DNA from 2 places in the Vagococcus sp. QWL-13 genome. Region 2 is predicted to be linked to the other one. Evidence: riboswitches for the same ligand, from Rfam matches in the RefSeq annotation. Region 2 holds a riboswitch; the other holds the start of a gene.
What was found. A riboswitch is a leader RNA that binds a small molecule or an ion and turns the genes downstream of it on or off. The one in region 2 is predicted to bind FMN.

Region 1 (16,792 bases), 950 kb from region 2:
AGCACATCTCCGATTTCTTCACCAATCGATCGGCGGTGCTCCTCAGGCTTTTTTTGTTTGTCTCCAAACTCGTGGTTTAATTCCCGGGCCAACTCCCCTACTTCCTCAGTCAGTGTGGCTAAGAGAGACATCGGCGGGAAATAACCTTGTTCAAATTGCTGGATATAGGCATCGACTTCTTGTTGAAGTTCTTGAATGGTCAAATCTCCCTTTTCTATTTCCAAAAAAGCCCTCCTCCCATATACATTTCATTCTATCAAAAGCAGTTGCTTTTATAAAGAAAGCTGCACCAAAAGGGCAACAGCCTCTTGCAGCTGTATTTCTACTTTTTATTATTCTTCATGCAAATATTCACTTAATTTTTCAAACATTTTGATATCTTCTTTTTCCAGTGCTGCATCCAGTTTGAGCCGGAGTTGTTTATCGTAAAACTCCTTTTCCAATGAATTTAGAAAATTATCCATATCTTCGGAAGAATAATCCAAATCGTAAACATTCCAGGAGTAATGAGGATTGTCTTCCAAAACAGCCAGATACAACTCGTTTTTCCACTGATCTTTAAATAAAAATTCTACAAATAAATCATATTGCCAGTTCATTCGTATTTCATGGAAAATCTGTTCAGCATCGTCAAAATCTACCGTATATTTATACATTTCAAAGGGTTCCAGATCAAAGGTATTGTCTGAAAATCTCAAGCCTCTGGGAGTAGTTTCTGCATGCTCTACAATCCGTACCTTTTCCAAAATGTTTTCATGACCAATCAGATAATCAATCAGCCAGTAAGCCTCTCGCTCTCTGAACGCAACATTTTCCATCACCCATTGCAAGAATTCTTTTTTCGCTTCCAGGTTAATCATGATTCTTCATCCTATTCTTCAAGTAAATCATAAACTTCAACATCGTCAGGCACTAATACCAAATACTGATGAAGGATATTATCTGCTTCCTTAACATTTCCTTCTTCTCTCAAAAACAAGCCGAATTCTTTCATAAATTCCGGGTCATCGGACAATCCCTCATAAGCTTTCCGGTATTGTCTGCCGGCTTTTTCATACTCTTCCAACCCGTCATAGGCTTTGGCTAAACTCCAGTGTCCCTGGACATTCATCAACTCGCGGCCTTCTTCCAACAAGTCCAGCACTTCTTCATACTTTTCCTGAAATAAAAATAAGTTGCTTAATTTGATTAGTGTCAGCTCTGTATCTTCTTCAATTTTTAATGCATCCAGCAAATACTCTTCTGCTTCATCCAGTCGATGATGTTGAAAAGCAAAATCGGAAGCCAAGTGGTACAGTGAAAGGTCATATGGATTTTCTTTTAGTCCTTCTTTGAGCACTTCTTCAGCTTCATCTTTCATATTTTCATCTATCAGCACACTGGCGAGCGGCACGTAAACGTTTAGATAAGTATCCCCCATGAAACGAACTTCCTGCAGCAATGGAATGGCCTTTTCTCTTTCTCCCAGCTGATTATAAAGAAGGGCTAAAAAGTACAGCACCTCGTCTGATCGTTCAACAGACAGCTCATTTTCAAAAAGAGTAACAGCTGTATCAAATTCCCCTGTCTGACTATAAATCATAGCCATTTTCTTAGGCAGCCTTGTCTGGGCAAATTCTTCAAACCCCTCTTGGAGAAGTTGCTGATAATAAGCCAACGCTTCAGGATATTTATCTATTGCAAAATAAAATTCTGCCAAAGCAAACTTGATTGCCGGTTCGTCAGGAAGGATGGTCAGAGCTTCTTTTAATTTGCTTTCACTGACCTCCGGTGCATCAATAGTCAGGTATAAATCTGCCGCCACCAGCAAGCTTTCCGGATAGCCGGGATCATCTTTTCTGACATGGGATAAATAATCTAAGGCTAAATCTATCTCGTCTTCTTCAATGGCAATTTCTGCCAAAGAGATGTTCAATGTCCGCTGATTGGGATTTTTTTTACTTAACTGATGGAAAATCTTTTTTGCTTCATCCAAAAAACCCATCCTCAGCAGCTCGTCTCCTAAACTTTCTAAAATTTCCTCGTCATCGAAACGCAATGCTTTTTCTAAAAATATCTCACTTTGTACGTAGTCATCATTATCTATCGCTGCTAACATCTGTTCACTATATGCTGTCATTTCCTCACCTCTGCTACACACTATTATAAACTAATCAGAAGAAATAAGCACAAAGTAAATCTCATTTCCCTTGATTAGTAAAATTACGACAAAAAGAAAAAACTAGCCAGCTGAAACTGACTAGTCTTTATATATCATTATTTTACAGCGTCTTTTAATGCTTTACCTGGTTTGAATGCAGGTACTTTGCTTGCTGGGATATCAATTTCCTCACCAGTCTGCGGGTTACGACCTTTACGTGCTGCACGGTCGCGTACTTCAAAGTTACCAAAACCGATAACTTGTACTTTTTCACCGTCAGATAAGAAGTCTTGAACAGATGAGAATACTGCATCAACAGCTGCTGTAGCATCTTTCTTAGTTAAGTTAGTTTTTTCAACAACTTTTTCAATCAATTCTGCTTTGTTAGCCATGTGTTTGTTTCACCTCCGTAAATTATAAGATGTTGCCATCTTTTGTTTCTACAAACCAATGTTGAAAAATTGATGAATCAATATTTCATTATCAAAGATATCACAGAAACATTGTCTTATCAAGGAATTTAACCATTTTGTTTGAAATAATTGAGAAAGATATGAATTTGATTAAAATATTGATTTTTATTTTCTCCGCCGTGGAATAATGTGTATCGGTGTGCCTTCAAAAGGAAAAGCTTTGCGAATTTGATTTTCCAAAAAACGTTTATAGGAAAAATGCATCAGCTCTTCTTCATTGACAAATATCACAAAAGTGGGCGGTTTGACACCTACTTGTGTAGCATAAAATATTTTTAAACGTCTGCCTTTGTCTGTCGGTGTAGGATTGATAGCCACCGCGTCCATAATAACATCATTCAGGACAGATGAGGAAACTCTCAAATTCTGATTCATACTGATTGCTTCAATCATTTCAGGCAACTGTGACAACCGTTGTTTAGTCACAGCGGAAACAAAAATAATTGGTGCATAGTCTAAATACTTGAACTCTTCACGCACCTTCGTTTCAAATTCCTTCATCGTGTTCGTGTCTTTTTCAATCAGATCCCATTTGTTAACCACGATGAGGATTCCTTTTCCTGCTTCGTGAGCAAAGCCGGCAATCCGTTTATCGTACTCTCTGATGCCTTCCTCCGCATTTAAAACCATCAAGACGATGTCTGAACGGTCAATGGCACGCATGGCACGCATGACGCTGTATTTTTCTGTACTTTCATAGACTTTTCCGCGTTTTCTCATGCCTGCTGTATCAATCATAACAAAAGGCTGACCGCTTTCCGCAGTGAAGGACGTGTCCACAGCATCTCTGGTAGTCCCGGCAATATCTGAAACAATCACTCGTTCTTCCCCTAAAATCGCATTAATCAAAGAAGATTTCCCTACATTGGGACGGCCGATCAAACTGAAGCGGATGGTGCCGTCATCAACGTCTTCTGAATTGTCTTTAAAGAATTTCACTGCCTCATCAAGCAAATCACCTAAACCTAAACCATGACTGCCTGACACCGGATAAGGTTCACCTAATCCTAAAGAATAAAAATCATAAACATCGGCACGCATTTCAGGGTTATCTACTTTGTTCACGGCTAATAGCACCGGCTTTTCAGTCCTGTGAAGGAGTCGCGCGATCATCTCATCAGCATCTGTCACACCTTCCCGGCCGCTTGCGACTAAAATGATAACATCGGCCTCGTCCATGGCTATTTCAGCTTGGTATCTGATTTGTTCCATGAAAGGCTCGTCACTGATTTCTATACCGCCTGTATCAATGATATTAAATTCTCTGCCTAACCACTCGCCCACAGCGTAGATTCGATCCCTAGTGACTCCCGGGGTGTCCTCCACAATTGAAATTCTTTCTCCTGCAATACGATTAAACAAGGTGGATTTTCCTACGTTAGGTCTGCCCACGATTGCAATTGTTGGGTTTGCCATTCATTTAACTCCTTTCTTCCTTTGATAACTATACTTGGACATACATAAAATAGCCTAGGCTTCATTCATCTCAAAGCCTGACTATTTTTAAACAATCACTATTGATGATGGACTGCACCATTGTAGTTTACCTAAATGAGAGCTTCCATGCAAGAAAATTCTTCTTGCCACACAAAAGCACCGCATAGTTCATGCGGTGCTCAACGGAATGCTTATTCCTTTTCTTCGGTGATATCAGTTAATTGTTCTCCCACAATGTCCCCTAAGGTAAATCCTGACTCTTCTTCTTTTTCGAAGGTCTCATAGGATTCTTCTACAGGTTCTTCTTTTTCTTCCAACGCTTTGATACTCAAAGCGATTCGGTGTTCCTCAGGTTTGACTTCCAAAACTTTAACGGTGATTTCTTCGCCCTCTGTCAACACCTCGTGAGGGGTTGCAATATGTTTGTGAGAAATTTGCGAAATGTGCACCAACCCTTCAACACCAGGGAAAACTTCCACAAAAGCGCCAAAGCTGGTCAAGCGTTTGACGATTCCGTTCACTACTGACCCTACGGCAAGTTTATCTTCTATGCCGATCCAAGGTCCCGGTAAAGTTGCTTTGATGGAAAGTGAGATTCGCTCATTTTCTGCATCAATGGAAAGAACTTTCACTTCCACTTCTTCACCAGCTTTTAGGACATCAGAAGGTTTTTCAACGTGTGTGTGGCCGATTTCTGATACGTGGACCAACCCGTCGATGCCTCCCAAATCAATAAATGCACCAAAATCAGTCAATCGTGCCACAGTTCCTTTGATGACAGAACCTTCCTCAATCTCATTCAGCAATTCTTTTCGTTGTTCAGCTTTTTCAGCTTCAACTATTGCTTTGTGAGAAAGAATCAGCCGATTTTCCGACGGCTCGATTTCAACAATTTTAAAGGTCATTGTCTTGCCCTTGTAATCAGAAAAATCTGATACATAGTGATCTTCCACCATGGATGCCGGTACAAAACCACGGACGCCGGTGTCTACGACCAAACCACCTTTTACAACATCGGTAACGGGTGCTTCGATGGTATTCCCTGCTTTGAAATCTTCTTCGATTTCCTCCCAAACTTTTTTAGCGTCCAAGCGACGTTTGGACAATAAATAATTTCCGTTTTCTTTGTCTTTTCCGATTGTAGTAATCACAACCAGATCCAAAATGTCGCCGACTTTAACAAGCTCATTGATGTCTTCGACAGGAAAAGTCGACAGTTCTTTTAACGGAACTACCCCTTCTTCTCCAGTACCTAAGATTCCAACAAGTGCTTGCTTGTCTTCAAGCTGCAGTACCTCTCCTTTGATGATGTCGCCAATCTTCACCTCTTGAACACTTTCGAGAGCATCCAACATTGAAGTATTCTCCGTTTGTTCTTTTTCAAATTCTGACATGACTAATGGCCTCCTAACCAACAAAAAATTTCTATTTACATTGTATCTTATAAATCGTGGGATATCTAGTAATACCCTTATTTTTTTAAAAAACAGCTTAGATTTCTATATTTTTTTCTATTTCTGCCACAACTTCTTCAATGGTCATGCCAGTTGTATCGATTTTGATGGCATCCTCTGCCTGAATCAATGGTGAATTTTCCCGATGAGTATCTTTATAATCCCGTTCAGCAATTTCACCTTTTAAAACATCAAAATCCACTGTCATCCCTTTAGAAATGTTTTCCTCGTACCTTCTTCTGGCGCGTTCCTCCACACTGGCGACTAAAAATATTTTCAGTTCAGCTTTTGGCATAACAGCCGTCCCGATGTCCCGACCATCCATCACCACACCACCGTCAGCACCCATTTTCCTTTGTCTCGAAACCATTTCTTCTCTGATTTTTTTATGGGCAGACACTTCAGAGACATTATTGGTCACATCGTCTCCACGAATCTCTTCCGTCACATCCTCGCCATTCATCCATACCCGCTGCTGCAACGAATCATCAGAGGTAAAACTGATAGTCGTCTGGTCCAGCAACGAAAGAATTTCAGCTTCGTCTGCAGCCGGGATTCCCTCTTTTAAGACTGCATAGGTCAGTACCCGATACATTGCCCCCGTATCCACATAAATATAATTTAATTTTTTCGCCAACAATTTAGCTACCGTACTTTTCCCCGCCGAAGCCGGGCCGTCGATGGCTATGCTAATCTTTCTCCCCATTAAAACGCCCCTTATCTTCTAGTCATTCAGTTAAAAAAAAGCCGTTGTTACGGCTATTTTTATTGTAATCTTAACTGCTGATTGATAGAAATCTCAGTACCGCTCAGTCCATTCAACTGCTGCAATTGTTCCACAGTCAAACCATTATTTCTTGCGATGCTGTATAAAGTATCTCCTGGTTGAACCACATGGATACCTCCAGATGGTGTTGGTTCAGGAGTTGGCGCTGGTGTAGGTTCGGGTTCCGGTGTTGGTATTGGTTCTTGCACATTAACATCTTCTTCCGGTTTCTGAGTCGTTTCTTTGGTTTCTGTTTCCTTAGTAGTTTCCTCAGTCTTCTTTGTGCTAGTTTCTGAGGTTTTTATTTCAATCTTATCCTCTTTTTTGGCAGTTGGTGTTCTATTGTCTGTTGCTTTTACAAAGATATATATCACCAAAAAAGTGATAGCCAGCAACATCACAACTAAAAGTGTGATAAACCCAGCATTCCCTTTGGATTCCTTGCCTTTGTTCCTCTTTTGTGTCCTTGAAGCATTTGAATCATATTCAGTTTCATATATCGGCTGTTCCCATGGTTTTTTTTCATTGTCATTCTTATCCACAAATAATTCCTCCTTGTAGATTAATTATCTAATCTAGCAAATGGTTTTCATAACTCCTATCCATCTTACAATATTTCAGTACAAATATCCAATCCTAAAATAACTTTTTTAAGATTTCTTTTGAATTTTGTAATTTAGATTCTTTTTTGTTCGGCTGTATGTCCCTAAGACCGATGGGATAGTCAGTTATTTCCTGATTGCAATTATCGCAACAAACTTCTTGTTGGTGCTTTGCTGTTTCAGAAAAATAAGATAATATTTTTTCACGCCTGCAAGACGATGTCACTAAATATTCTTCCATCAATGTAAGTTTATGGTTTTTTTCTTGTAAACGTGACTGGACTTTTTCTTGAAGTTGATGAGCAGGTTGATTCTCTGCTCGAGAAAAGTCATACCATTTTTTCTGTAAATCAGAAAAATGATTTAAAGCCATCCCCTCATTATTTTTAGTGAACGGAAACAGTTGGGTAAATTCATCGATTTCTTTGGCCAACTCTTTTTGAAAATATCTATGTACCGCCCGATCCTGTTCCAAATACAGGACTACAGAAAGAGTCTGCAGACCGTCCCGTCCTCCCCTGCCGGACTCTTGGATAAAAGATTCCAAACTGTCTGGAAACTGGTAATGAATGATATAGCGAATGTTCGGTTTATCAATCCCCATCCCAAAAGCACTGGTGGCAACTAAAACATCCAATTGGTCGGTCAAAAACTGCTGTTGAATGGCAGAGCGTTCCATGCTAGTCAATCCGCCGTGGTAATAGGCGGTATCAAGCGGAGTATTTTTAGAAAGCCAGCGACTGACTTCTTCAGTATCACGGCGGGTATTGCAGTAAATCAGCCCGGGGCCAGAATATTTGGAACAAAAAGAATTCAACCACAAAAGTTTTTCTTCTTCTGTGTTCAACTTTTCCACATCATAAAAAATATTCTCCCGGTTGACTGTGTGTTGGATCATCTGAATATCCTGCCCTAAAAAAAGTTTTTGACGGATGTCCTCTTTTACAGTTTCTGTGGCGGTGGCAGTCAGTGCTAAGATTTTCTTTGCACTCAGATGCTGGGCAACCACAGCCAATCTTTCATAGTCAGGGCGAAAATCAATGCCCCATGTAGAGATACAATGGGCTTCGTCCACCACAAACAAACTCACTTCCAACTGCTTTAACCGTTGTAATATTTCGTCTTGAAATAATGATTCGGGAGTAATAAAAATAAATTTGTACTTAGCTAACCGGGATAAAACCCATTGTTTTTCGTGGAGGCTTAACTGACTGCCAAAGGCGACCACGTCCTTTTCCCCAGTTCGCTGCAGCTGTCTGACCTGATCCTCAATCAATGAAAGCAGAGGCGACACCACAACTGTAGTACCAGAAAGCAGATAACTTGGCAATTGATAACACAGGGATTTGCCGGTACCGGTAGGTAAAACGGATAAAACATTATCGTCCGATAAGATTTTCTGAATCGTTTCTTCCTGTCCTTTTTTAAAAGACGAAAAACCAAAACGCTCTTTGAGCAATAGATGAATTTTTTTATTCATCAGCTTTCACCATCCCTCTTACCCGCCAGATTTGATAAAGGCGCATCTCAAAAAATGATACATCCGGATATGATTCCTGAATCATGGATATTTTCCAGTCGCGAAAATCTGGCCAGCTTTCTTCTGCTGCTAATAATATCTCCCTAATTTCAGGAGTCAGCACATCTGCAAAAGGAAATGCCGGGTCGATGATGGCAAATTCAACCAAATGATCCAAAATCGTACTTTTTTTAAGCCGTCTAAGTTTGATTAATTTATCAATATTTTTGATTTGCAAGTAGGATTGATAGGTTTGATAAGCACTTTGATTATAGTTGGGCACATCTGCCAGCTGATATAAACTATACATGATGGGATAGGCTTCTTGAAAATTATTTATAATAGTCAGCACTGAATGGATGCAATGGCGATGAAATAGTAAAAGTTCAAACTGACCAAAGCCCAAAAGACTGCCAAGCTGTTGGTAAGTTTTTCCCACCACTCCGGCACCTGTCAGCTGATTAGTCAAAAAATCCCCTTCCAACTCCGGCAACGTTGCTGCCAATTGCTGCCATTCTGACGTAAAGCCTAGGATAAATTTTTCTTTAGAATGCTTCTCCAGCTGATGGGCCAGCCATTTTTTTAATTGAAAATGTTTGTAGGGATTATTCTCCACCGGCACATAGGAGGGATTACCAGCATTTAGTTCCGCTGTCACTTGGGTAGAAAATAATAAAAAATCAAAAAAAGACTGCCATGATTTCCCGTAAGTAAAGTAATCTAGTTTGGCATAATTAACCAAGTCAGTCGTTTGCAGAAAATTTTTCCCTTCATTGGTGATGCCGCCCTTTTCATCTGTCACAGTCAATAAATTTTTCTTCACTAAACTATTTATGGAACGCTGGAAAGTTTCTTTATCCAGTTTAGGCAATACACCAAAGTAAGGCAGCTGTCCGTAGAAATGTCCGTAGCACAAAATAGAGGACGTCCTCTTGCCGATCAAAAGCTGATAAAGTGTACTGATTCTTGCCTTGTAACCATGAGTGAAGAGCGTTAAAATAAATGTATCAAGACTCATTGTCATTGAAATACCTCTTTTTAAGGTGATTGAGTTGCTAACTAGAATTATACCAGAAAATTGTATTGCCTGCGGTCTTTGCCAAGTCAAAGCTCCGGATATTTTTGATTATGATGCTGCTGGTATCGTGATTTTTAAAAACGATCCTGAGGCATTGAGCCAAATGATTCCCAGTGAACAAAGGGAACAGTGTCTGTCAGCATATAAAAAATGTCCCACAAGGGCAATCATTATCGAAAAAGAAAAAACGGCACCCGAGAACTGATTGGGGTGTCGTTTTAATTTTTATATTTTTATTGTAAATGATGACTGAGGTTTTGTTTCTTCTCTAGCCAAGGCAACAAGTTTTTACGGACAAGTATGAATGCGGTACTCACGATGACCGCCTTAATCAAGTTAAAGGGCAATACCCCGAACATGATGTATGAAGCCAATGTCCCCGGCAGTTGGAATCCCATGAATTTAGCATACACAGGCAAGATAAAACTATAATTTGAAAACATCATCACCGATGTCATCAAGAGGGTTCCCAAGATTAATCCTCCTGCAAGTTGTTTCGTCGTTGCTTTTTTATTTGATAGGAAATAAACTGGCAGCACGAAAGAAATTCCCGCTAAAAAGCTTGCCAAATCCCCTACCATATTAGGAACGCTTATCCCTGTGGTTAGAAAATGCAAAACCGACCGAACAGCTGCAATCCCTACGGCAGCAAAAGGACCGAATATATAGGCCCCAATCAATATTGGAATCTCACTAAAATCGACTTTCATAAATGCATACGCAGGAATGACAGGAAACGATAAAAACATTAATACATACGCGACAGCACCTAGCATGGCAACTCCTACCATACGTTGAATCTTACTTTTTCTCATACAACTAATCCTCCTAAAAGGATTCATCTCCACCGAACTTTAACATCTGATAGTTTTTCAAGGGTCGATTTCAATAAAAAAAGCTATTTTCTGTCCACGGGCAGAAAATAGCGAGAAATCTTACTTGATACTTCATCAAATAAGCCCAATCCTCTTTATACCAGACTATACTGTCGGTTTTGGAATTACACCAAATCAGCTATTTCAAAAAGAAATAGTTCGTGGACTATCACCACCGGTCGGGAATTACACCCTGCCCCTGAAGACGAACCTTAATATTTAATTACTTTTATACTATAACAAAATTTTTTGTCCTAGACAAGTCTTCTGTTTCTACCTTAGTTATCAAATGCTAGGCATCAGACTGATTCAACAGTTCTTTGACTTCCCTTGCAGACAGACTTCGGTATTGACCAGGTGACATGCCTGATAAATCCAAGGTACCTAAACGCTCTCTTTTTAATTTCATCACGGGAAAACCGATTGCATCAAACATTTTTTTCACTTGATGGTTCCGTCCTTCATGGATAGTCAGTTCCACGATTGCTGTCTCTGCTTTTTTGTCTCTTGATAAAACCCAAGCCTTGGCAGGTGCTGTTTTCCTTCCGTCAATTTTGATGCCTTTTTCCAATTCCCTTAATTGTTTTTGGGTTGGCAGACCTTTGACTTTTGCCACATACACTTTAGCTACTTCATTTTTTGGGTGAGTAATTTTATTCATGAACTCTCCGTCATTGGTCAGCAATAATAATCCTGATGTGTCATAGTCCAAACGTCCCACCGGAAAAATACGCTCTTTAACCCCCGGCAATAAATCTGTGACAACTTTACGACCTTTATCGTCACTGACTGCTGAAATAACTCCTCTAGGCTTGTAAAGCAAGAAATAAACATTCTTTTCTCTAGTTAGAGGAATCCCGTTGACTTCAATCAGGTCTTTTTTTGACACTTTGACCCCCATTTCAGTCACTACTTTTCCGTTTACTTTTACTACACCTTGAGCAATCAGCTCTTCTGATTTTCTACGAGAGGCAACACCGCTTTGAGCCAAAAATTTTTGCAGACGCATTTCTTCCATTTATTTATTCACCTGTTCCTTCTTCAATATCATTTTTTTCACTAGACAAGTTTTTTTCATCTAAGCCGGGTATTGCAGCAGCTGGTCTTTCTTCAGCTGACACTTTCTCAGTTGATGTATCATCATAGCTGATTACCATTTCTTTAAGAGCCTCTGTATCATGAATGCCCTGTCCCTCAAGTTGTTTTTTAAATTTATCAAAAAATAAATCACTTGGGAGTTCCTCTGTCAATTCTTCTTCCATTTCTTCCACTGAAGGCAAATCATTGATTGTTTCCAGACCAAAATAATTCATAAAATAAGAGCTTGTGCCGTATAAAATAGCCCGCCCCGGTCCGTTCACACGACCTTTTTCTTCAATCAGCTGACGGGCCAATAATTTTTGCACAGAGCCAGTGGACTGGACACCGCGGATTTCATCAATTTCCATCCGGGTTACAGGCTGTTTGTAGGCAATAATCGAAAGAGTCTCTAAAGCTGCCTGGGACAGGTGATTGGACATGGGAGACTGGGCATATTTTTTTAAGACATCTGCACATTCTTTTTTAGTGGACAATACAAATTGATTGCCTACTTCTAAAATATGCAGGGCGCAATCCTTATCTTGCTGATATTTATGCTCTAAAAAACGAATACTTTCAAAAACTTCCGCCGTCTCCTTCTTTAACAAAAAAGACAACTCATCTAAAGAAATCCCTTCCTCTCCTACAACAAATAAAAGAGATTCAATTTTTCCGTATAAACTCATCATTCAGTCTTTACTCCAGTTCTTCCGAATAAGTGTATAAATAAATAGGTGCACGGTGATTCTTCTGCTGTGCTTTCACCCTACGCGCCTTAATTAATTCTAGCAGCGCCATAAAAGTAGTCACGATTTCACTTCTTGAATAAGTCACAAATAAGGACTCAAAAGACAGTCCTTGATTTTCAGGTAAATCCTCCATGGCGTGTTCAATGAATTTAATTTGTGCCTCGATCGAGAGTGTATCGGCAGTGATCGTGGTTTCTTTCGGCGCACGTAGTTTACTGCGCTCCAAAACATCATGGAATGCCAAAAACAAATCAATGGTGCTGACTTGGTCTGGTTTTAAAGGTTCGATTTCTCCTTTATAATCACTTAAATCTAACGGCTCTTTCGTGTAATAAAGACTTCGCTCTGCCTCTTTATCTTTGAGCACGTCTGCTGCATACTTAAACTTCCGGTATTCCAATAATTGTGCCACTAGAGCGTCCCGAGGGTCTTCACCTTCTTGTTGATCCAAATCGTCTTCCAAAGCTAACTCTTGTTTCGGCAGCAACAGTTTGCTTTTGATCGACATCAGCGTTGCCGCCATGACGATGTACTCTCCTGCAACTTCTAATTGCAAATCTTTCATAGATTGAATGTAATTCATATATTGTACAGTGATTTCTGCGATGGGGATATCATAAATATCTATTTCTAACGTCTTGATTAAATGGAGGAGTAAATCCAAAGGACCTTCAAAGACGTCTAATTTTACTTTCAAAGTTTCCATTGAATCACCCTTTCCATGTTTAAGCCGTTAGTATTATAACACATCAAGACAAGAAAATTAAATTTCTCTACGCGCGGGGGAAATATTGTTTATAAACTTCCGCCATACGTTTCTTAGTGATATGAGTGTAGATTTGAGTGGTTGAAATGTCTGCATGTCCTAGGAGTTCCTGAACCACCCGTAAATCAGCCCCGTTTTCCAGCAAATGTGTGGCAAAACTATGCCGAAGAGTATGCGGCGTCACCTTTTTAGTGATTCCAGCCTGAAAAACATAAATTTTTAAATTCTTCCAGATTCCTTGTCTGGTGAAACCATTTCCCCGATGATTTAGAAACAGAAAAGGTACGGACTTCCCTTTGTTTAACAGTTGGGGACGAGAATGGGTCAGATATTGCTCTATCCAATAGATAGCATGGTCTCCTAAAGGGATGATTCTCTCTTTATTTCCTTTACCAATCGTCTGAACTAAACCAAGCGACAGATGTAAATCATCCATTTTCAAAGAAATCAATTCAGTCACCCGCAAACCAGTGGCATACATCACTTCAAAAATAGCTCTGTCCCGCAAACCAAGGGGTGTTTTAGTGTCAGGTGCTTCAATCAATTTTTCAACTTCCTCTAAAGACAGTGTTTTCGGTAATTTTTGCGATTTTTTGGGAGTTTCTACATATTGCATCGGGTCGTGGTCAGTGAGTCTTTCAATCCTTAAAAATTGATGAAACTTCCGCAAAGTAGACACCATTCGAATACTGGTGGCGGAAGATTTCCCTTCATCTGAAAGTTTTTTCAGGAATCCCATCACATGGTAGCGGTCGACCGTCTGCCACTCTTTAACATCCATACTTTTTAAATATTTAAGATATTGAACCAAATCACGCTGATAGCTTTCAATCGTGTTTGCCGAAAGTCCCCGTTCGATTTTTAAAAAATGAATATAGTCTTGGATAACATCCATCATCTGACATTCCCCCCTTTTCAGTTTGTATTCCACAGTTTATTTTATTTCCGATACATATATTATGTCAACTAAATAAAAAACTACTAAGCAATCGTACGACGTGTTTATCACTTAGTAGTTATTTACTCATTTGATTTAGTTTGGCGGCACTCTCCGCAGACACCGTGGAAAGTCAAACGGTGATCCGTCACTTGAAAGTTGAAATTTTTTTCAACTACTTTTTCTACCTCGACTAACAAATCTTCTTCGATTTCCTCAATACTGCCGCATTCAAGACACAGCAAATGATGGTGAAAATGTTTTGCGCCTTCTTTACGTAAATCGTAACGCGCCACACCGTCATTAAAACTGATTTTATCTACGATTTTTAATTCAGTCAGCATTTCCAGCGTCCGATAAACAGTAGCCAAGCCAATTTCTGAACTTTTCTGCTTGACCAGCATATATATTTCTTCCGCAGAAAGATGGTCTTTTTCATTTTCAAGCAAAACTAAAACCGTTGCTTCACGCTGCGGCGTCAGCTTATAACCGCCATCATGCAGCTGTTTGCGGATACTTCGCAACATCGACTCCTGACTCATGTTCAACGCCCCTTTGTTTATAATAATTATAATCTACTAAGATATAGCAAATGATTAATTTATATTAATTATAAAGTATAGTAGAAATATTATCAACCATTCTCAATTAGGAGTTTTATTTTGGGTCGGTCTTTTTTTTACAGTATAAAAAAGAACGAGCATTCCAATGAAGCTCACCAGCACACCGAATAACAACATGGCAGAAATCCCCCGATTCTGGACGAGCTGTCCGCCAACTAGACTCCCCACCACGTTACCTAAAGTTACGGCTGCCATCACAAAAGTTTGTCCCTTGACTTGATCTTCTTCTGTCATCATTTCATTGACATAGTAGGCATAAGCCGGAGTAATCAATGCAAAAGAGAAACTTTGCAACAATTGTGCCGGAAGAAACATCAAAAACGTACCGGCAAAATAATAAATCAAACTGCGGATAAAAAAGAAGATACCGGAAATTTTCAACGTATTTTGAACTGTGAACCGGGCTTCGATGCGCTGAAAGCCAAGCATCACTGGTATCTCACAAAATGCTGCCAGTGCGATCGCATAACCCACTTGTGCATTCTTGCCCCCTACATTGTCCACCATCTGGGGTAAAAAAACATTCACAAGTGTATGAAATATAAAAAGACAACACAGACCTGCAAGCAGACCCAGCAACGTGGGATATTTTTGGAACAACTCCCGTAAAGTGGTTTCCTTTGATTTTTTTTTCTCCATATATCGGCGGTCAGCTGCAAGAGAATCAACTTTAGGCAGACTCAATAAAAGTATAAACAACATGACCATAATTGTTGTTGAAAGCACGGGTATTGAAAGGATGGAATGACTATCAAGCCATTTGCCCAAAAAGAATGAGGTCAAGGCATAAGTCAAAGAGCCAATCCCTCTGGAAAATGAAAATGAAGTGGGAAGTCCGCTGTTGATATACTGATAAACAAGCGTCGTAATCAAAGGCTGGATATTAAACAGAAAAACCAATGAAACACAATACACCAGCGCAACAACCAACGTATTGCTGCGCCACAGTAAAATCAAGCCATTCAAGACCGCGGTGACTCCAGCATACCCCAGCAGTACCTTTTTTACAGTCAAATCGGCGAAACGGTCTAAAATAAAGCCTGTGGCAAACTGGGCAAACACAGAAATCAAACTGGCAGAAGCAATAATAATCCCTATGGTGGAACTATCCAAACCTTTCGTCAGTAAAAAAACAGTCGCAAAACCGCTGATTGAGCAAAAAGACACCCAATAAATCCCTTGAAGAAAATTCAACTGCTGTTTCAATCTATTTGTGTCACTCATACTCAATTAACAAAACCCTTTCCTTACAGTGAGTTCTTAGCTGCCTCTTTTCAAAGGCAACTATCACTTCTCTTCTTCTTGTAATAAAATCGTATAACCGCCCTCTTGCTTAACTTTTTTTTCTTTCATTAAACTTCCCAGGGCACGTTTAAACTGCCCTTTGCTGATGGCAAACATCTCTTTGATTTCTTCCGGAGTAGATTTATCTGAATAAGGGATTTTCCCCTCTTTCGATTGACGCAGAAATGTCAAAATCATCTGAGCATCATCGCTGATTACTTCGTGGGCCCGGGGTTTCAAAGATATGTTTAACATGCCGTCAGGTCTGACACCAATCACACGGCCATGGATGATTTCTCCTAATCTCGGTTCAACATAACGTTCTGAAGGATGGATAAACGCTAAATGAAAGTCATCAGTCAGCACAAAACTTCCGACGGCTTTTAACCGGTAAACTTTTCCGGAAATATTTTTATTTTTCATTTCCTCTGTTGCCGGGCGGCTCATGGCTTCAATCCGCTCTTCTTCAGCCAACGTTGCCCATAGCCGGTTTTTTTCATCGGTTCTTAAGGTAATGTATAACATATCGCCTTTTTTAGGCCACAGCTGGCGCATTTCTGATAACTCGTCTGAGGACAGGGCCATTTCTTTGTCTGGAAGCCCAATATCTACAAAGACACCTAAATCTCTTCTGCTGGCTGCGACTTCAGCGAAACCGTAAGTCCCTTTAGTGATTTCGGGAAGATTAGTTGTAACCACTAATTCATCTTTCTGATTCATATAGCCAAAAACTTCTACCGCATCACCAAGGCTATGGCTGTTTTCATTTTCATTTTTATTTAATCGAAAGGTCACACCATTTTTTTGTACAAAATAGGCAGAATCATTTTCATCTGTGATAAGACCCGTCCAGATTGCTCCTAATAATTCATTCATTAAACGTTCAACTCGCTTCTATAAAAGTATGCCTATTATAACACAGCGGACACACAAGGACACTAAAATAAACAAAAACACAGGGAACAGTTCCCTGTGTCGAAATGTTTTCTGTTAAATAATACTCATGATG
Region 2 (16,792 bases):
GTGGAACGCATGGCCGATTTATCATTTAATTCGCTTCGAACATCAATATCTTGGTCACGCTTAATTCCAGAAGGTACGGGGGCAATTAATCATGAAGCTGTTGAATTTTATAATAATGTCATTAATGAGATGATAAATAAGGGTATAGAACCTTTTATAAATTTATATCATTTTGACATGCCAATGGCTTTGCAGAAAAAAGGAGGATTTGAAAACAAAGATAACATTCTAGCATATAAAAAATATGCAGAGACATGTTTTGAACTGTTTGGAGACCGAGTAAAGTATTGGTTTACTTTTAATGAGCCAATGATTCCAGCTGAAGCTGGTTATTTAAATGATAGACACTATCCTTATATAGTTGATTTTGAAAGGGCTGCCAACGTTCTTAATAACATTGTCATTGCACATTGTGAAGCAGTTTCTAGTTTTCGGGAACTAAATCTGAGTGGAAAAATAGGGATTATTATGGACGTAATACCAGTATATCCTAGAAGTGAAAATCCAGCCGATTTGAAGGCAGCAGAGATGGCCGATTTATTTTATACCAAAAGTATAAATGATGCCATTCTAAAGGGAGCTTACCCTATTGAAATTAAAGACATCCTAAAAAAACATCAAATTAATATAAACATCAGTAAAGAAGAAAAAGAATTAATAGCTAACACAAAAATTGATTTGTTAGGCATTAACTATTACCGGCCTCGACGGGTAAAAGCTCGTGAATCTTCCCCAAATCCTAAAGGTGTTTTTAAACCTGAATATTATTTTGATAACTATGAAATGCCGGGACGTCGAATGAATTACTCACGCGGGATAGAGATTTATCCAAAAGGGATTTACGATATTGCCAAAAAAATACAGCATGAGTATGGCAATATTGATTGGTTTGTTTCAGAAAACGGTATAGGGATTGAGGGAGAGGATGCCTTTATTAAGGACGGTATGGTCCAAGATGAGTATCGAATAAACTTTTTGAAGGAACACTTGCTTTGGTTAAATAAAGCCATGGGTGAAGGAAGTAATTGCTTGGGATATCACATGTGGACATTTGTGGATTGTTGGTCATGGATTAATACGTACAAAAATCGTTATGGCTTTTACCGTTTAGATTTAAATAGTGGAGAAAAAACAGTTAAAAAATCTGGACTTTGGTTTAAAAATGTAATTCAGAATAATGGGTTTAATTTATAAAAGGAGGAAGTTAATATGAATGCAATTTTTGAAAATATATCACTGAAATTGATGCCAATAGCTGATAAAATTGGGAAACAAAGACATCTTCAAGCCATTCGAAATGGGCTGATTTCAATGCTGCCATTAACAATAGTTGGGTCTTTTTTTACAATTTTACTTAATTTACCAATTCCTGGTTACGCAGAGTTTATTCAGCCGTACATTCACATAATAGACGTCCCTTTTAGATATACTGTGGGGCTAATGTCATTGTATGCGTCATTTACCATTGGCTCATATTTAGGAAAAACATACAAACTTGATAACATCACAAGTGGGTTCTTATCAATGTTGGCAACATTATTAATGACTGTCCCGACCAACATCCAATCAGGAATAGACGTCCTAGGAAATGAAGTGGCTGGGGGACGTTATATTCCTATCACGCCATTAAGTTCCCAGGGTTTATTTGGTGCTATTCTAGGTGCAATTATTTCAGTTGAGATCTACCATTTTACACGAAAACACAAATTAGAAATTCAGATGCCTCCAGGCGTCCCACCCGTTGTTGGGCAATCATTTGCAGCATTATTGCCAACGTTAGTAATCATTCTAGTATTCTGGATTCCACGTCACTTTTTTGGATTTGATTTAAATGCCCTATTGAGTATCTTGATTTCTCCCCTGAAGGGATTCCTAACGGGAAATAATTTATTGGGAGGTATTTTCACTCAATTACTAATATGTATCTTCTGGATTTTTGGTATCCATGGTCATGCCGTCTTAGGACCTATTATACGACCATTTTGGGATCAAGCTATTTTGGAAAACGCTGAACTTTTTCAATCTGGTGTGAGTGAATTTCAACTTCCAAATGTTTTTACTGAACAATTTTTTCAGTGGTATGCGCAAATGGGTGGAACCGGTGCAACACTTGCTTTAGTATTTCTGTTTTTATTCTCTAAATCACGTTATTTAAAACAATTAGGGCGTCTTTCGCTTCTTCCTGGAATATTTAATATAAATGAGCCCATAGTTTTTGGAGCTCCAATCGTAATGAACCCGATATTATCTATTCCGTTTATATTGACACCTATTGTTAATACGATTTTGGTATACATTGTTACAACACTTAATTTTATGCCTAAAATGATGGTGAAACCACCTTTTTCAATTCCCGCTCCTCTAGGTGCACTCATTACTTCTAATTGGAATTGGTTCGCTTTCGCGATGGTTATTATGTGTTTCTTCACATCACTTTTAATTTATTACCCGTTTTTCAAAATGTTTGAACGGAAACAACTGGAAGAAGAACTTTCTCAGGAAACTGTTTAGTAAGTCTTTTATGATATTATCAATTTTAATCAAATAGTCTGAATATTGTCTACCAATCAAACTAAAGACAAATTGACAAAAAAGTTGTTCTACTCTACTTTTAGAGTGATGTTTTTAAAAGTCATCAATGAATGAAGCCACTGTTTTTACGGTGTTTGTTAGCAATGGTTTACTCCTAAGTTTGCTTAAAAAACATCTAAAAATATTTACTCCTTACAATAAGCTATATTTTTAAGAAACGACACAGCTATTTGTCTAAGATCAAGTGGTAATTAAAGAGGCGCGGTTAAAATTAACCCCGCTTCTTTTTTATAACTTATTTTTTTGAACATCCTATACAGATTTTTTTCTAAATAAACAAGTTGAAAAAATTTCATTCATTATTCTCTGAGGCTTTCACTTTTCAAAATCAAACTGTTTCTTATCTCAGAGTCTATTTTTTTACTTTCGATCTTTCCTAAACTCGTCAATATACAAACCAACAGAACGAGTCATCTCTCTTGAGAAGTCAGAGTCAAATTTCCGACGATAAAAAGCCCGGACCCATTTTTCAAAATCAAATTCGCTTTTTGGTGATAATGCGGCTCTTTCCTCAAACATGGCACGCAGTGAATCCCCATCTAAACGATGATATGTGTTTTCATGAACAATGTATTTTTTATCAAAACGGTTTGGTTTTGGACGTCTTTTTTGTTTTTCAATCGGGTAACCAAATACTAGCATGGTGACCGGAAAAACATACTGCGGAAGATTCAGCAATTCTTTATGGTACTCGAATTTTTCCATAATATCGCCGATATAACATGAGCCGATTCCCAGACTTTCAGCAGCCATCACGCTATTTTGAGCTGCGATAAGTGCATCATTACATGCCAGTAAAAGTTCCCCAACATCCGGTTTTCTCGGACTCTCCTCGACTAATGAAAAAGTATCTATCCACTTCTGATAGTCGGCACAAAAAATCAGGGCCATCGCCGCGTCAGCAATGAATGCTTGATTATCACAACTAACGGATAACTTTTCTAACAATTCTCTGTCTGTAATGTCTAAGATGGTATACATCAATTGATTCCCTGCACTTGGTGCTTGAATCGCCGATGCCAGTATCAACTCTTTATCTTCCACAGAAATCACTTTTTCCAAATAAACCCGTATCGATTTCCGGTTAAACAGGCTCTGAATAATGGCATTCATCCTCTCAACCTCCAATACTTTTTTAGTTTTTCAACACCTATTCTAGTTCAATGTTGGAGATTTTAAAAGAAAAATCAAAAAAGAAAGATTTTAACCTATTCCCTCTTACAAGCTAATTCAGCAACCCTAATTATCGTCAAAAATAATAGCATTGACAAATCTTCATAACCATGAGAAAATATTCACAATAGAATAGTTCTTCAGGGCAGGGTGAAATTCCCGACCGGCGGTAAAAGTCCGCGAACCTTAAAAGGTTGATTCAGTGAAATTCTGAAACCGACAGTAAAGTCTGGATGAAAGAAGGAACAAATAGTATGCTAAGTTTTTTTTGGCGAAATACTTTTGATATCAGCAAGCTCTGCAGAATTATTTGCAGAGCTTTTTAATTTGGAAAGGAAGATGACGATTCATGCGAAATGAAAAAACACAAAAAATGGTGACGGTTGCTTTCTTGGGGGCTATTGCGTATTTGCTTATGATGCTGAAATTTCCGCTCCCGTTTATGCCGCCATTTATGGACTTTGACCTTGCAGCGATTCCCGAACTCTTGGCAACTCTTTTGTACGGCCCACTGTCAGGTATCAGCGTGGTAACAATAAAACTGCTGATAAAAATTGCGACTGTCGGTTCAAGTTCCATGTTCACAGGGGAAATTCAAAATTTTATTCTCAGCAGCAGCTTTGTTTTACCGGTGTGGTTCGTCTATCGGAAAAAACAAACAAATTCTTCTCTCACTTTAGGCATTGTGACAGGTGTATTTTTTACGACTTTTATCGCTTGTTTGTCTAATATTTATTTCATTATTCCTTTTTATAGTCGCCTGTACGGATTATCCATGGAAGCTGTTATTAAAATGACACAAGCAGTTAACCCTTATGTCAATAGCGTCCCTAGACTCGTAATGTTGGGCATCATTCCTTTCAACTTAATCAAGTTGGGAGTCAATGCGGGAATAGTCGTTGTTCTTTTCAAAAAATTATCAGTGATTTTTAATAGAAGGAGAGAAACTCATGGCGTTTAGCTTGGCAATGGATCAATGCTTTAATAAATTAGGGGACAAAAAAATTATGGCTCTCGGCTCTTCCCTTAACGATAAAGTCACTGTCAGAAATGTCAGCTGTATCATTCATGAAAGAAAAATATATTTTAAAACTGATAAAAACTTCCCTAAAACTAAGCAGTTGCTTCAAAATCCAAACGTTGCAATTTGCTACTGGGGAGTCCAAATTGAGGGAATAGCCATAAATCATGGATTAGTTGTTTTAGAAGAGAATAAATTTTTCGAAGATTTATATGAAAAGCATTGGAAAAACAGCTACAATGCTTATCCCCATAAAGAATCAGAAATCTTGATCGAGATTGTTCCAAAGTTTATAGAAATATGGGATCAAGATGAAAACAAGCAAGGATTTCAGTTGTTGATTGATGTAGACAATAAAAAAACAGAAAAACGACTATACGATTAACTTTATATGGTAAAAAAATTCATTTCAACTCCTCTACAAGGAATGGAAATGGATTTTTTATTTCTTCTCTTGTTTATCATGCCGTGATTTTCAAGTGTCTGCTATAAAGGGAAATGGACAGCAATTTGTATCTTCCGTGTTGAAAATTCAAACTTGGAAAAATAGTCTGTTGATCTCACTTCAGCATGTCAAAAGTTAAATGAATTTTTTAGATAGCGAACCATCAATAACATAAACAACTAGCAAGTAGTCTTAGGATATTAAAAAAACTTGAATTACCAGAAAAATAGTATTATTATGTATTTATGCGGTCGTGGCGGAATTGGCAGACGCGCTAGCTTCAGGCGCTAGTGGTAGCAATACCGTGGAAGTTCGAGTCTTCTCGGCCGCATAAAAAGCAGTTAAAATGCTGTCATATCAGTAGTTAAACAGAGTTTGCAGATAGTTTCTGCAGCTCTTTTTTTCTAGTCTATTTTTTGGCTGAGGCTAGTGGGTAACACTAGTTTAATAAAAAGGTGGGAGCATGGGATATGACAGAAAAAAGAAGAAAATATCAGTTGGATGAAGATGAACTACAACTAGTCTCTGGAAAAGTTGCTATAACAGATGAGGAGGCATTTGACAGGTTTATCACAAGTAGGGTACTGATGGGAGCAAAGACAGGATGAGCAGTAAGTATTGCTGTTTGTCCTCTTTTTCTGTTTGTTAAACAGTGGATTTTACAAGGTGATTCTGTTTCAGGTATACTGCTCTATAAAACAGTATAAGCTGTGAGAATGACTGTTCAGAACAGCAAAAAAGACAGAGAATGACTCTGCCTTAAAGTGTTATTTATATTTAATTTCATAAGACTGTGTTTTGAAAGTAAGTATCTCACCACTCTCATCATCACCTTCATACTGAACTAGTTGAACTGCATGCTGCCCTTCTGTAATTCCTGATTTTACTTCTTGCAAGTGTAACTCTGCCTGTGTCATGCTATCTTGCTCTTTAGTTAACAGTACTCCATCCAAGTAGACAAAGGTCAATTTACTTCCATCAAAGCCATCCACATCAATGCTAATAGCTGTTGGAAAGGTTTCTGGATCATAAAATACCACAGGAATTAATCCATCAGCAGTACTGCCTCCTTCACTTGCAAGATCAAAAGTACCTTCTCCTGTTTCTACCTGTCGAGAAAAATCCTTATCTTTCACTACCTTTAACGTGTTCTCTTCTATTTCTTCCGATACTTTTTCAATGGCAACTCCAGTTTTATCTTTTTCATCTGATTTTTCTTCTGGTTTTCCACTGCAAGCTACTAATAAAAATAGTAAGGTAGACAACAAAACCAACCCTTTAAGTTTCTTCAACATATTCCCCTCCAACAGGTTGATAACATCAATTATACAGTACTCAGAACAAATAAAAAAGCCAGAATTAAAACTCTGACTAATAATTGCTATGCCACTGAAACACTTCCTGTCATTAAATTATCAAACGCCACTGGAAGTATTTTTGAGCCATGTAGATAATGATGATTTGTCCAACTTAATTTGACAAACGAAAAAATTAAAAAGACTCATCACTGTGAATAATTGCCATCATGGAAATCTCCGAATAATTAACAAACTGACGCAACTTGGCAGCCAAAGTTCTAGAAATACAGCCTTCCTCGTACAACTGCTGAATAAATGTCCGCTCGACGGTCAATGTTTGGATATGCAACTCGTATAATTCAAACAAGTAATCCTCCATTTTATCCGCCCCATAAAGATGGATTCGCTCTATATTATTTTGATATTCCTTAATCAAATAGTCTAACGTAACAACATAGTGATTCTTTTTATCCGTCTGAGCTGAAATCTCCTTTTCGATAGCTTCAATCGCCTTGAGGGAGCACTCCAATTCTACCTGGTATATTTTTTCTTCGTTGATAAACTCCGATTTTCTCTTGATGAAGTGTTTTACAAGTTGATCCAGCTTAAATTGCAAGACAACCATTTGTTTGATACGTGTATCGAAAGTCATCTTTTTAGTCTTAAACTGCTGTTTTTTCCGGACAATATTGCTTTTAAAAAACCGGTAAAGGGTCTGATCTATTTCCTTTTCTATCAACAGCTGGTTTAAATACCTGACTTCACTATTCAAGGCGAAGTTGACAGCATTCTCTTCTTCGTCTTCAAAACCGTCTCTGCTCTCTATTTGCAACAGCATAATCTCCCGGTCTATTTTTCTTGATAGGATCTGATACTCACTCAGCAAATCGAGAATAGCAAGCTGGTCTTCTTTTTCATTCACCTTCTCTAAATATTCGATAGCGCGCGAAACAATCATTTTACGTGCTTCATATTCTTCCAGATTTTCCAAAGACAATCCTCTTTGATGAGAAGAAGTGACCCACATAGTTTGTGAACCCGCCAACCGTTTGGACAAAAAAGGAACGAACAACGGAGGGACAATGATACTCAAGCCGATAACTCCGGCAGAAACAATGATGATGAAATCACGATGAGGAAAAGGCTGCCCCGTATCGACTAACAAAGGAATCGACAAAACCGAAGCCATATTGATAGCTCCTCGGCTGCCTATCAAAGTGGCAGTCAGTGCCGTCAGCCATGGCTGATCATAGAGATAGGGTTTTCTTTGCTCCAGCTTGATGTAGCCCCATGTCCACAAAAAGCGGATTAAAGACAAAATGAAATAAGATAAGATGACACAAAGGATGACCGTTGCCAAAAACCCTACCGTCGGAAAAGAAACATGCTGAAAAGCTATCACAAATTCCATTCCCAATATAATAAAAATCACTCCGGTTAATAAATAAACCGCTAATTGCCAAACATGCTCTCTAGTTATGAGCAAATCAGGGATAAGATTTCTGATTTTCAAAGGCGTGTTTTGCGATAAAACACCCGCAGTGACAACGGCAATTCCTCCCGAAGCGTGAAGCAAATGCTCTGCAACATAATAAATAAAAAAAGGTGTGACTAGCTGTATAAGAGTCATAAAAATAGTATCGTTAATCCCCTCTTCAATGACCCAGCTTTCAAAAATATTGATTAGATTGATTAGAAAATAGCCGATAATAAATCCAGCCGCCAAACTGTAGAAAAAATTAGCAGCGGCTTCCTGTATTGAAAAATGCCCAGTGGTGATGGCTAAAATCGCAAATTTGAAAGCTGTCAAGCCGCTCACCTCATTGATAAGGGACTCTCCTTCAACTAAACGAAGGATTTTTTGCGGTAGAGGAACTAATTTAATATTTTCATCTACCATGACATGATCGATCGGCGCTAAAATACTCATTAGGGCAATTCCGCCGGCAAGGGGCAGTGCAGGAATCAAGGCTTGAATGGCTGCTCCGCCAAAAAAAGCTGTTACAAAAACAAGAAGTGTAGAAAATCCAATGGTCGGCCAAGTTAAGTGCTTCATTTGTTTAATCGGAAAGCGGCGGCCGGCATTAAAGAGCAGTGGTGCTACAAAAAAAAGCAAGAATAAATCTGAGGGAATCAGCAATTCAAAGTCGAATAAAAAAGCTGTCAAAAGTCCCAAACTTATCTGAATAAGTGCAAGCGGAACAGCATTGATATAATGATTAAGTAAATTCGATAACATTACCAGTACGATAAACAAAAAAATTTGTGCTAAAAGCGTCATAGATTACCCCTTCCAAAAACAATTTTCTATTTTTTCACAGATACCTTTTTATAAAATTGAAAAACTATTACGGCAGTACCATAAAAATTGCCCCAATATTCGAGGAGGCAATCATTTCAAACGATTAAAAACACCTGATTCATTGGTCAGTTAAGGGCTGACTAATTACAAAATCTGAAATCATACCTGAAACCATTACCCCTCCAACTTTACCTAGAGGTTGCCATACTTTAAATGATACTTATGGATCAAAAATTCCAGAAATATCAAAAGTTTGTACTTCCCAGATATTTCATGGTGATGGGAACCTAACGGGACCACCGTGTTAAAAAGTCCAGAGAATTTCATGTTTGGATTCTGGGTGATTAGAACCGTATGTGCGTCGGAAGAAACCACTTTTAGCGTCAGCTCTTTGTTGCTGATATAGCTTCCTTCAAGCGAAATAAAGATTGCTAAGCTGTTTTCGTTCAATGTTTCTGCCATTTCCAATTGATCACCAAGAAGCGGGAAATATTCAATATGTTTTTCGGCAGCCAGCAGTTGAAACTGTAATATCTCTGCCAAATTTCCCGGTGTCATAGTTGAATAAATATGCACATATTTACGTTGAAAAATCAAATCAGCTAGATAGTCAACCTGAGAAAAATTGATTTCTTCACGGTAAGAATTAAGATCAGCTAAAATCAAATCAAATTGACGATAAACAAATTCATTATCACGATACCCATTTCCTTTTTTGGTGATTTGAGCATCAATTTTTGCTTCGCGCCGAGTCGTGGGAATATTATAGTAACTCACCTGAAATTCTGAAAAGCTGGTATAACCAAGTTTTTTGATAAAACGGTGCACACTAGCTTTGGAAGTATAACATGCCTCGGCAATCTGGCCTAAAGTAATCGCTGGCAAGCTCATATGATCCATCAAAAATTTCAAAATCCGAGTGTCTATATCATCTTGATCTTGATAATGACTGTTGAAACGCTGTAATCGGAGTAATAAATCATACTTCATCAGCAATGTCCCCTTTCATTTACATGACATATTTTTCAAAATGATTATACCATAAAGCGTTTCATTTTATGAAACAAATTAAGTATTATGAAAATGTTGTTAAATTACGGAACGAAAGCGCTTCATAAATAAGTTATGATGAAGATAACTATTAGAAATGGAGGAATTATTTTGCTGAATAAAAATTTTTATTGGGGAAATTCAGTTTCCAGTATGCAAACTGAAGGTGCTTGGAACGAGGGTGGAAAAGGTTTATCCGTTTATGACATTCGAGAAGCTAGTGAAAATGCGTCAGATTGGAAAGTAGCCACTGATAGTTATCATCGCTATCTTGAAGATTTTGATTACATGGCTGACTTGGGAATGAATATGTATCGTTTTCAAATCTCTTGGAGCCGGGTTAATCCTACTGGAGATGGCGAATGGAACGAAGAAGGCATCAAGTTTTATGACACATTTATCGATGAATTAATAGCTAGAGGGATTGAGCCTATGATCTGTCTCTATCACTTTGACATGCCCCTTCACTTGGCAGAAAAATATAATGGCTTCCTAGGAAAAGAAGTCGTAAAAGCTTTTAAGCGCTATGGCATTGAGATGGTAAAAAGATTTGGGCACAAAGTCAAGCACTGGTTGACCTTCAACGAACAAAATTGTTTCTACTTACCAGAAGGCTTCAGAGCGGCTGGCTATCTGAATGGAGAAAAAACTCTGGAGGAAATGTATCAAATCCAACACAATACAATGTTAGCACATGCCTATGTTACAAACTACATTCATGAACATACAGATTGTCAAATCAGCGGGATGTTGGCCTACCAAGAAGTCTATCCTGCAACCTGTACCCCTGAAGATGTTAGGCTTGCTAGAGAATTTGACGATTTTGTCAATCATTCCTTACTTGAAGTTTTCACTAGAGGACAGTATCCAGATTATTATCTTACATTCGTCAAAAATCATGGGATTGACCTGAAAATAATGGATGGCGAACTCGAAGAACTTGCAAAACTTTACAGTGATTACCTAACCTTTAGCTACTACGCCAGCACAACGGTTAACCATAAAAACGTACCTGAAGGAACCGCACCAAATTATTATTTATACGAAGGCAAACAAGATAACCCTTATCTTGATACCACTGAATGGAACTGGCAGATTGACTCCACAGGTTTCAGAGACATTCTCAATAAAATCTATCACCGTTACCATCTCCCGGTTTTTCCGATAGAAAACGGCATTGGTGTAATTGAAGAATGGGACGGCCAAAACCCTATTGATGATGATTATAGGATTGATTATCACCGTAAACATATTCAGGCGATGAAAGATGCAACTAACCTAGATGGCGTAGGAATTTTAGGGTATCTAGGTTGGGGATTGATAGATATTCTAAGTTCTCAAGGAGATATGCGTAAACGATATGGTGTGGTTTATGTCAACCGAGAGAATCACGATTTGAAAGATTTAAAACGCGTTCCTAAGAAAAGTTATAAATGGTTACAGAAAGTCATTCAATCTAATGGAGAAAATATGTAAGAAATTAAAAGGAGGTAAATGAAATGGAAACAAATACAAATAGCAAAATGGATAAATTCGTAGAGATTGCTTCAAAACTTGGCGGACAAATACATTTACGTTCACTGCGGGATGCCTTTGCTACAATCATGCCGTTGTTTATTTTGGCAGGGCTTGGGGTCCTTGTTAACAATGTTTTATTCCCTTGGTTGGTTGAGGGAGAGATGCTGGCTGTCATGCAGCAATTCGGAAACAGTATCACCAATGGAACATTGAATATAGCTGGATTGTTACTTTGTCCCGCTACTGCCTACTTCTTGGCAAAAAATCGTTCATTTGAAAACCCGATTTCTGCTGCTCTCATGGCACTAGCCACATTGATTGTCATGATGCCTTTAAGTGTCTCTGTCACTTCTCTTTCTGGTGATATTGAAATCGCAACAAGCGGAGTTATTACTTTCAGCAACTTGGGTACCTCTTCTATGTTTGCAGGTATTATTATTGGGCTAGTTGAAACAGAACTCTTGCTTTTTTTATCACAAAGAAAAGGTTTAAAAATCAATCTTGGTGAAGGTGTGCCTCCTGCTGTTGAAAAATCTTTTAACGTACTCATCCCTTCATTAATTAGTATTTCACTCTTTTCAGCTTTAGCATTGATTTTAGATGTTACTTTAGGCAAAGATTTGATTACTTTGATTGTGACAATCATTCAAGAGCCACTACGAGGTATAGGAACAAGTCTTTTAGGCTACTTATTCTTGTACAGCCTCGGAAATTTACTTTTCACCTTTGGTATTCATCAATCTGTCATAAACGGCTCTTTTACTGAACCGTTTATGACACAAAACATCACGGACAATATGTTGGCATTTGCCAATGGTACAGAACCGCCTCATATCCTGACTGTATCGTTTCAAACTGCATTCGCTCAAATGGGTGGAACCGGTGCAACTATCTCGTTACTAGTTGCCATATTCTTATTTTCAAAATTCCGTCCTTATAGAGAAATTGCAAAACTTGCCGTAGCCCCTGGATTATTTGAAATTAACGAACCTGTAATTTTTGGATTACCTATAGTCTTCAACTTGCCGATGATGATTCCTTTTGTTCTACTTCCCGCCTTGCAGACGCTCATTGCTTATGCTGCAACCGCAGTTGGACTGGTAAGTAAAACCGTCGTTCTGGTGCCTTGGATTACCCCTCCAATCATCAGCGGATGGATTGCTACCGGCGGTGACTGGCGCGCCCCCGTACTGCAAGTTCTGCTGATCGCACTAGGTGTTGCCATCTATCTGCCATTCCTTAAAATAAGTGAACGTGTTTCCTTAAAACAAGCCAGTGAGCTGAATTAATTCCCCCCAAAAAAGCGAAAATGTCGGGATAATCACCCTACATTTTCGCTTTTAATTAACATTAAATATTTAGATGTTTTTAAATTTTTCGTTTGTCAAATTAAGTTAGACAAATCATCTTCATCTACATGGCTCATAAATACTTCCAGTGGCGTTCGATAATTTAATGACTTTCTTGGAATATGATTTCTTTTTGAAGCAACAGATTGAATAAAGGATTCTGTCACTTCATTAAAATCCATGCTTTTAGATAAACCGTCTCTGCGTAACAATCCGTTAGAATTTTCATTTAGGCCACGTTGTGAAGGTGTGCCGGGATCCGCAAAGTAAATGTCAATATCATTGGTATTACTGATAGTCTTCCAATTGGAAAATTCTTTGCCACAATCAAAAGTAATTGATTTGAATAAATGTTTAGGCACAGTGTCAAACCATTGATTCAATCTGTTTTCGATATCTATCGCTTGTCTTCCTTGAGGTTTCAGGGTAATGATTACTTTAGACAGGCGTTCAACAAGTGTAATGACGGCACTTTTGTGTTTGGCACCTACGATTGTATCTCCTTCAAGGTGACCAAATTCTTCTAAGTAATTAGTATGATCGGTTTTTCGTTGATGAATTGACCGACGAAACGCTTGTTTTCCGCGTTTTTCTCGATGCCCATTGGGCTTACGCTTTCCTTTCAGTGGCAGGTCAAGCACATCGAATACGCCTTTTTCAAACATACGATAAAGTGTACGCACAGAACAATCCATTGGACATTCTGAACGGCCAATAATGACATCGGGCGGCCAATCTTGAGCAGCCATTTTTTGAACATAGTCTTTTTGTTCTTTAGGCAGAATAATCGAACGTCTCCCGCAGCGGGATTTGTTTAGTTTGTATTGTTGATAGTAATCTAATGCTGTTTTACCTTGTTTGAAACATTGATAAACCTTGTGTATGGTTTGTCTTGAGCGATTTAATTGACGTGCGACATTAGCGACAGATTCATTTACTTTGAAATAAGCTTCTATCATTACGAGTTCATCTGGTGTAAGATGGGTGTAGGTCATTTGTATGCACTCCTTATAATTCTTTCATCGGAACTATTTTGAGTGTAGCACAAATGACTTTTTTAGTTGTCTAGCTTAATTTTACAATTGGCGATTATAAACCAGAGATAATTTATAGATAGCGTAAAATATTTTGTGTAAATAGAAATTTAGGGTAGTAAAAAAGAAAGTCCATTCTGTAAAATTAAAATTGCGACACAGAAATTTTATAGGAGGACTTTCACATGCCCAATTTTACTACAGAAATTATGGAAACACTAATCAATAAAGGTGATTTAGACGAATTATTTCGTAAACATTTGGAGTCTGCTGTCAATTCTTTGCTACAGGCTGAGTTAACGGCTTTCTTAGATTATGAAAAGTATGATCGTTCTGGCTTTAACTCTGGTAATTCCCGTAATGGGAATTATTCACGCTCATTCAAAACAGAATATGGAGAATTAAACTTAGTCGTTCCAAGAGATAGAAATGGCGAGTTTTCTCAACAGACATTACCAGCCTATAAAAGAACCAATGATTCTTTAGAGACAACCATTATTCAGCTATTCCAAAAAGGTATTACAATGTCTGAAATAGCTGATTTAATTGAAAAAATGTACGGCCATCACTACACACCGCAAACCATTTCTAATATGAGTAAAATCATTTCTGAAGATGTCTCCGCGTTCAAAGATAGGAAACTAGACTCACGTTACTCCGTCATTTTTATGGATGCGACCCACATTCCCTTAAAGCGACAAACGGTTTCTAAAGAGGCAGTTTACATTGTGATTGGCATCAGATTAGACGGGACCAAAGAAGTGTTAGGATTTACGATTGCCCCAACAGAGTCTGCTTTTGTTTGGAAAGAGATCCTTCAAGATTTAAAAGCCCGTGGGTTAGAAGAGGTTTTATTAGTGGTGACCGATGGTCTAAGTGGTATCAGCGATAGTATTCACAGTGTTTATCCCAAGGCACAATTTCAACAATGTTGTGTTCATGTTGCGAGAAATATTGCCCATAAAGTACGGGTAAGCGATAGAAAAGAAATATGTGATGATTTTAAACAAGTTTATCAAGCTGATTCAAAAGAAGAAGCGATCAATCAAACACATTTGATGAGTGAAAAATGGAAGAAGCAGTATCCAAGAGTGGTCAAACTACTCCTGAATCCTGCTATACTAACATTTTTCAATTTTCCTCCCTCCATCAGACGAACCATCTATTCGACTAATCTGATTGAAGGCTTTAATAAACAACTGAAAAAATATACAAAGAGAAAAGAACAATTTCCTAATGAAGAATCTTTAGAAAGATTCTTGGTTTCTCAATTTAATAATTATAATCAAACATTTTTAGGTCGTGTCCACAAAGGTTTCAAAGAAATTCAAGATACTTTGGAATCAATGTTCTAAATTAATCATTCGGGATGGACTTTCCATTTACACATAATTCTTGACGCTACCCATTTATACTTTACAGTCATAATGTTTCCTCATCATAATACTATGTTCTAATCAGTAGCTTATAGATAATACTGATCACTTCCTAATATTTACTTTACATACTATCTCACAACACACAAGCAGCTCACTGCTCTTCTACTACTTTATTTTTGGGGCCCTTACAAGAATGAAGGGAAAGGTGTATCATTTTCTTTCACAAACACATCATCAAAACCTCGATAAAAATTAAATTCCATATTATCTTTATCTGTCGGATATGTAAATTTACCGCCTACTTGCCAAATAAAAGGCTTAAATCCATATTTCAAGCGATCCTTTTTCAACTTCCAAATTTCCATGATTTCTTTTGGATCAGCCATGAAATTTGACCAAATATCATAATGAACCGGAATAACAACTTTGGCATTCAACGATTCTGCCATCCTTAACATATCAACAGAAGTTACTTTATCAGTAATTCCTCTTGGATTTTCTCCATAAGCACCCAGACAGACATCTATTTTATTTTCATTCCCATGTTTTGCAAACATATTGCAATAATGGGAATCACCAGCATGATAAATATTACCTCCTGACGTTTCGAATAAATAGTTTACTGCGATATCGTCCATCTCTTGCGGCATTTTCCCTTTTAATATTCTTTCAGAATCATCACACGTGATAAGTGCCGTCCGATCAAATGATTCCAAAGCAACTACCTCAACATCTTTCACTGCTACTTTGTCTCCCGGCTTCACGATTACCGTTTTTTCCTCAGGGATTCCCCATTTAATCCAAATATTAACAACTTCTTTTGGACCGACAAATTTTGCTTCTGGACAGTTTTTGTGAACGGCAGCAGCAGTGTTGATATCCAAATGATCTGAATGGATATGAGTAACAACTAAAGCATCCACATTTTCTACTGCAAAAGGGTCTATAACAAAGGGTTGTGTTCTTAAATTAGGCTGCATTTTTTTGACTCCGCTCATACGCATCATTTGATGCCCCTCTTTCATCAATCCCTCTCCATGAGCGCGTTTACCTGTGCCACACCAAAGATCACATAAAATATTAGTATTTTCATGACTTTTCAACCATATTCCCGTACATCCAAGCCACCACATAGCAACGGTCCCTTCCACAACTTCTGCTTGCGAAATTTCCTCGTTTAAATAGGTCCCCCATTCAGGGAAGGTGGATAAAATCCAGCTTTCTCTTGTAATATCATTGACTTTCGTCATCATCATTCTCTTTTATTTTAGTCCCTCTCCAAACCATACCGTCGATACTGTTCTACCGGCGCATCATTTTCCTTCATCAATTTCACCATTTTAGTCTTCATTCTTTGCTCTATTTCTTCATTTTTTATTGGTGATAATTGCCGAGAGTCATTATTTAGATCGAATAGCATTGATCCGAATTTATTTACACCATATTTATCTTTGCCAGGAACTTTTAATAATTTTAACCCTTTGGTGAAGTCAAATCCCTCAACCAATTCTGCTTGAAGAAGATTTTTCACTGAGTAAGCTTCGTGCATATGAACAGGCATCAATGTGTAATTGTAGATTTCATCAATTTTATCTTTTTCAGCTGCCCTCATATATACATAATCGCCATCG

Region 1: it holds a riboswitch for FMN, as region 2 does, so the genes downstream of both, AC4PHI_RS07515 (ECF transporter S component) here and AC4PHI_RS03155 (ECF transporter S component) in region 2, are expected to answer to the same signal.

Annotation. Positions count from the first base shown of each region.
Region 1 is NZ_CM178746.1:1,601,354-1,618,145, forward strand. Features, by position in the region: gene AC4PHI_RS07460 (nucleotide pyrophosphohydrolase) at 1-203, opposite strand, end outside; gene AC4PHI_RS07465 (YpiB family protein) at 333-860, opposite strand; gene AC4PHI_RS07470 (tetratricopeptide repeat protein) at 872-2,119, opposite strand; gene AC4PHI_RS07475 (HU family DNA-binding protein) at 2,257-2,532, opposite strand; gene der (ribosome biogenesis GTPase Der) at 2,719-4,029, opposite strand; gene rpsA (30S ribosomal protein S1) at 4,242-5,444, opposite strand; gene cmk ((d)CMP kinase) at 5,542-6,210, opposite strand; gene AC4PHI_RS07495 (SAG1386/EF1546 family surface-associated protein) at 6,270-6,812, opposite strand; gene AC4PHI_RS07500 (RecQ family ATP-dependent DNA helicase) at 6,907-8,352, opposite strand; gene AC4PHI_RS07505 (YpbB family protein) at 8,345-9,415, opposite strand; gene AC4PHI_RS07510 (ferredoxin) at 9,444-9,674, shown strand; gene AC4PHI_RS07515 (ECF transporter S component) at 9,703-10,284, opposite strand; FMN riboswitch at 10,429-10,555, opposite strand; gene AC4PHI_RS07520 (pseudouridine synthase) at 10,637-11,353, opposite strand; partial or broken gene scpB (SMC-Scp complex subunit ScpB) at 11,547-12,110, opposite strand; gene AC4PHI_RS07530 (segregation/condensation protein A) at 12,121-12,879, opposite strand; gene xerD (site-specific tyrosine recombinase XerD) at 12,947-13,837, opposite strand; gene fur (ferric iron uptake transcriptional regulator) at 13,960-14,418, opposite strand; gene AC4PHI_RS07545 (MFS transporter) at 14,521-15,723, opposite strand; gene AC4PHI_RS07550 (CvfB family protein) at 15,787-16,659, opposite strand; gene AC4PHI_RS07555 (NCS2 family permease) at 16,774-16,792, opposite strand, start outside.
Region 2 is NZ_CM178746.1:650,853-667,644, reverse strand. Features, by position in the region: gene AC4PHI_RS03170 (glycoside hydrolase family 1 protein) at 1-1,194, shown strand, start outside; gene AC4PHI_RS03165 (PTS sugar transporter subunit IIC) at 1,210-2,511, shown strand; gene AC4PHI_RS03160 (nitroreductase family protein) at 2,953-3,705, opposite strand; FMN riboswitch at 3,898-4,014, shown strand; gene AC4PHI_RS03155 (ECF transporter S component) at 4,115-4,726, shown strand; gene AC4PHI_RS03150 (pyridoxamine 5'-phosphate oxidase family protein) at 4,716-5,171, shown strand; tRNA gene AC4PHI_RS03145 (tRNA-Leu) at 5,479-5,562, shown strand; gene AC4PHI_RS03140 (hypothetical protein) at 5,702-5,839, shown strand; gene AC4PHI_RS03135 (hypothetical protein) at 5,999-6,526, opposite strand; gene AC4PHI_RS03130 (cation:proton antiporter) at 6,723-8,810, opposite strand; gene AC4PHI_RS03125 (MurR/RpiR family transcriptional regulator) at 9,024-9,821, opposite strand; gene AC4PHI_RS03120 (glycoside hydrolase family 1 protein) at 9,960-11,357, shown strand; gene AC4PHI_RS03115 (PTS sugar transporter subunit IIC) at 11,381-12,688, shown strand; gene AC4PHI_RS03110 (IS30 family transposase) at 12,784-13,743, opposite strand; gene AC4PHI_RS03105 (IS256 family transposase) at 13,968-15,137, shown strand; gene ulaG (L-ascorbate 6-phosphate lactonase) at 15,347-16,411, opposite strand; gene AC4PHI_RS03095 (sulfatase) at 16,429-16,792, opposite strand, start outside.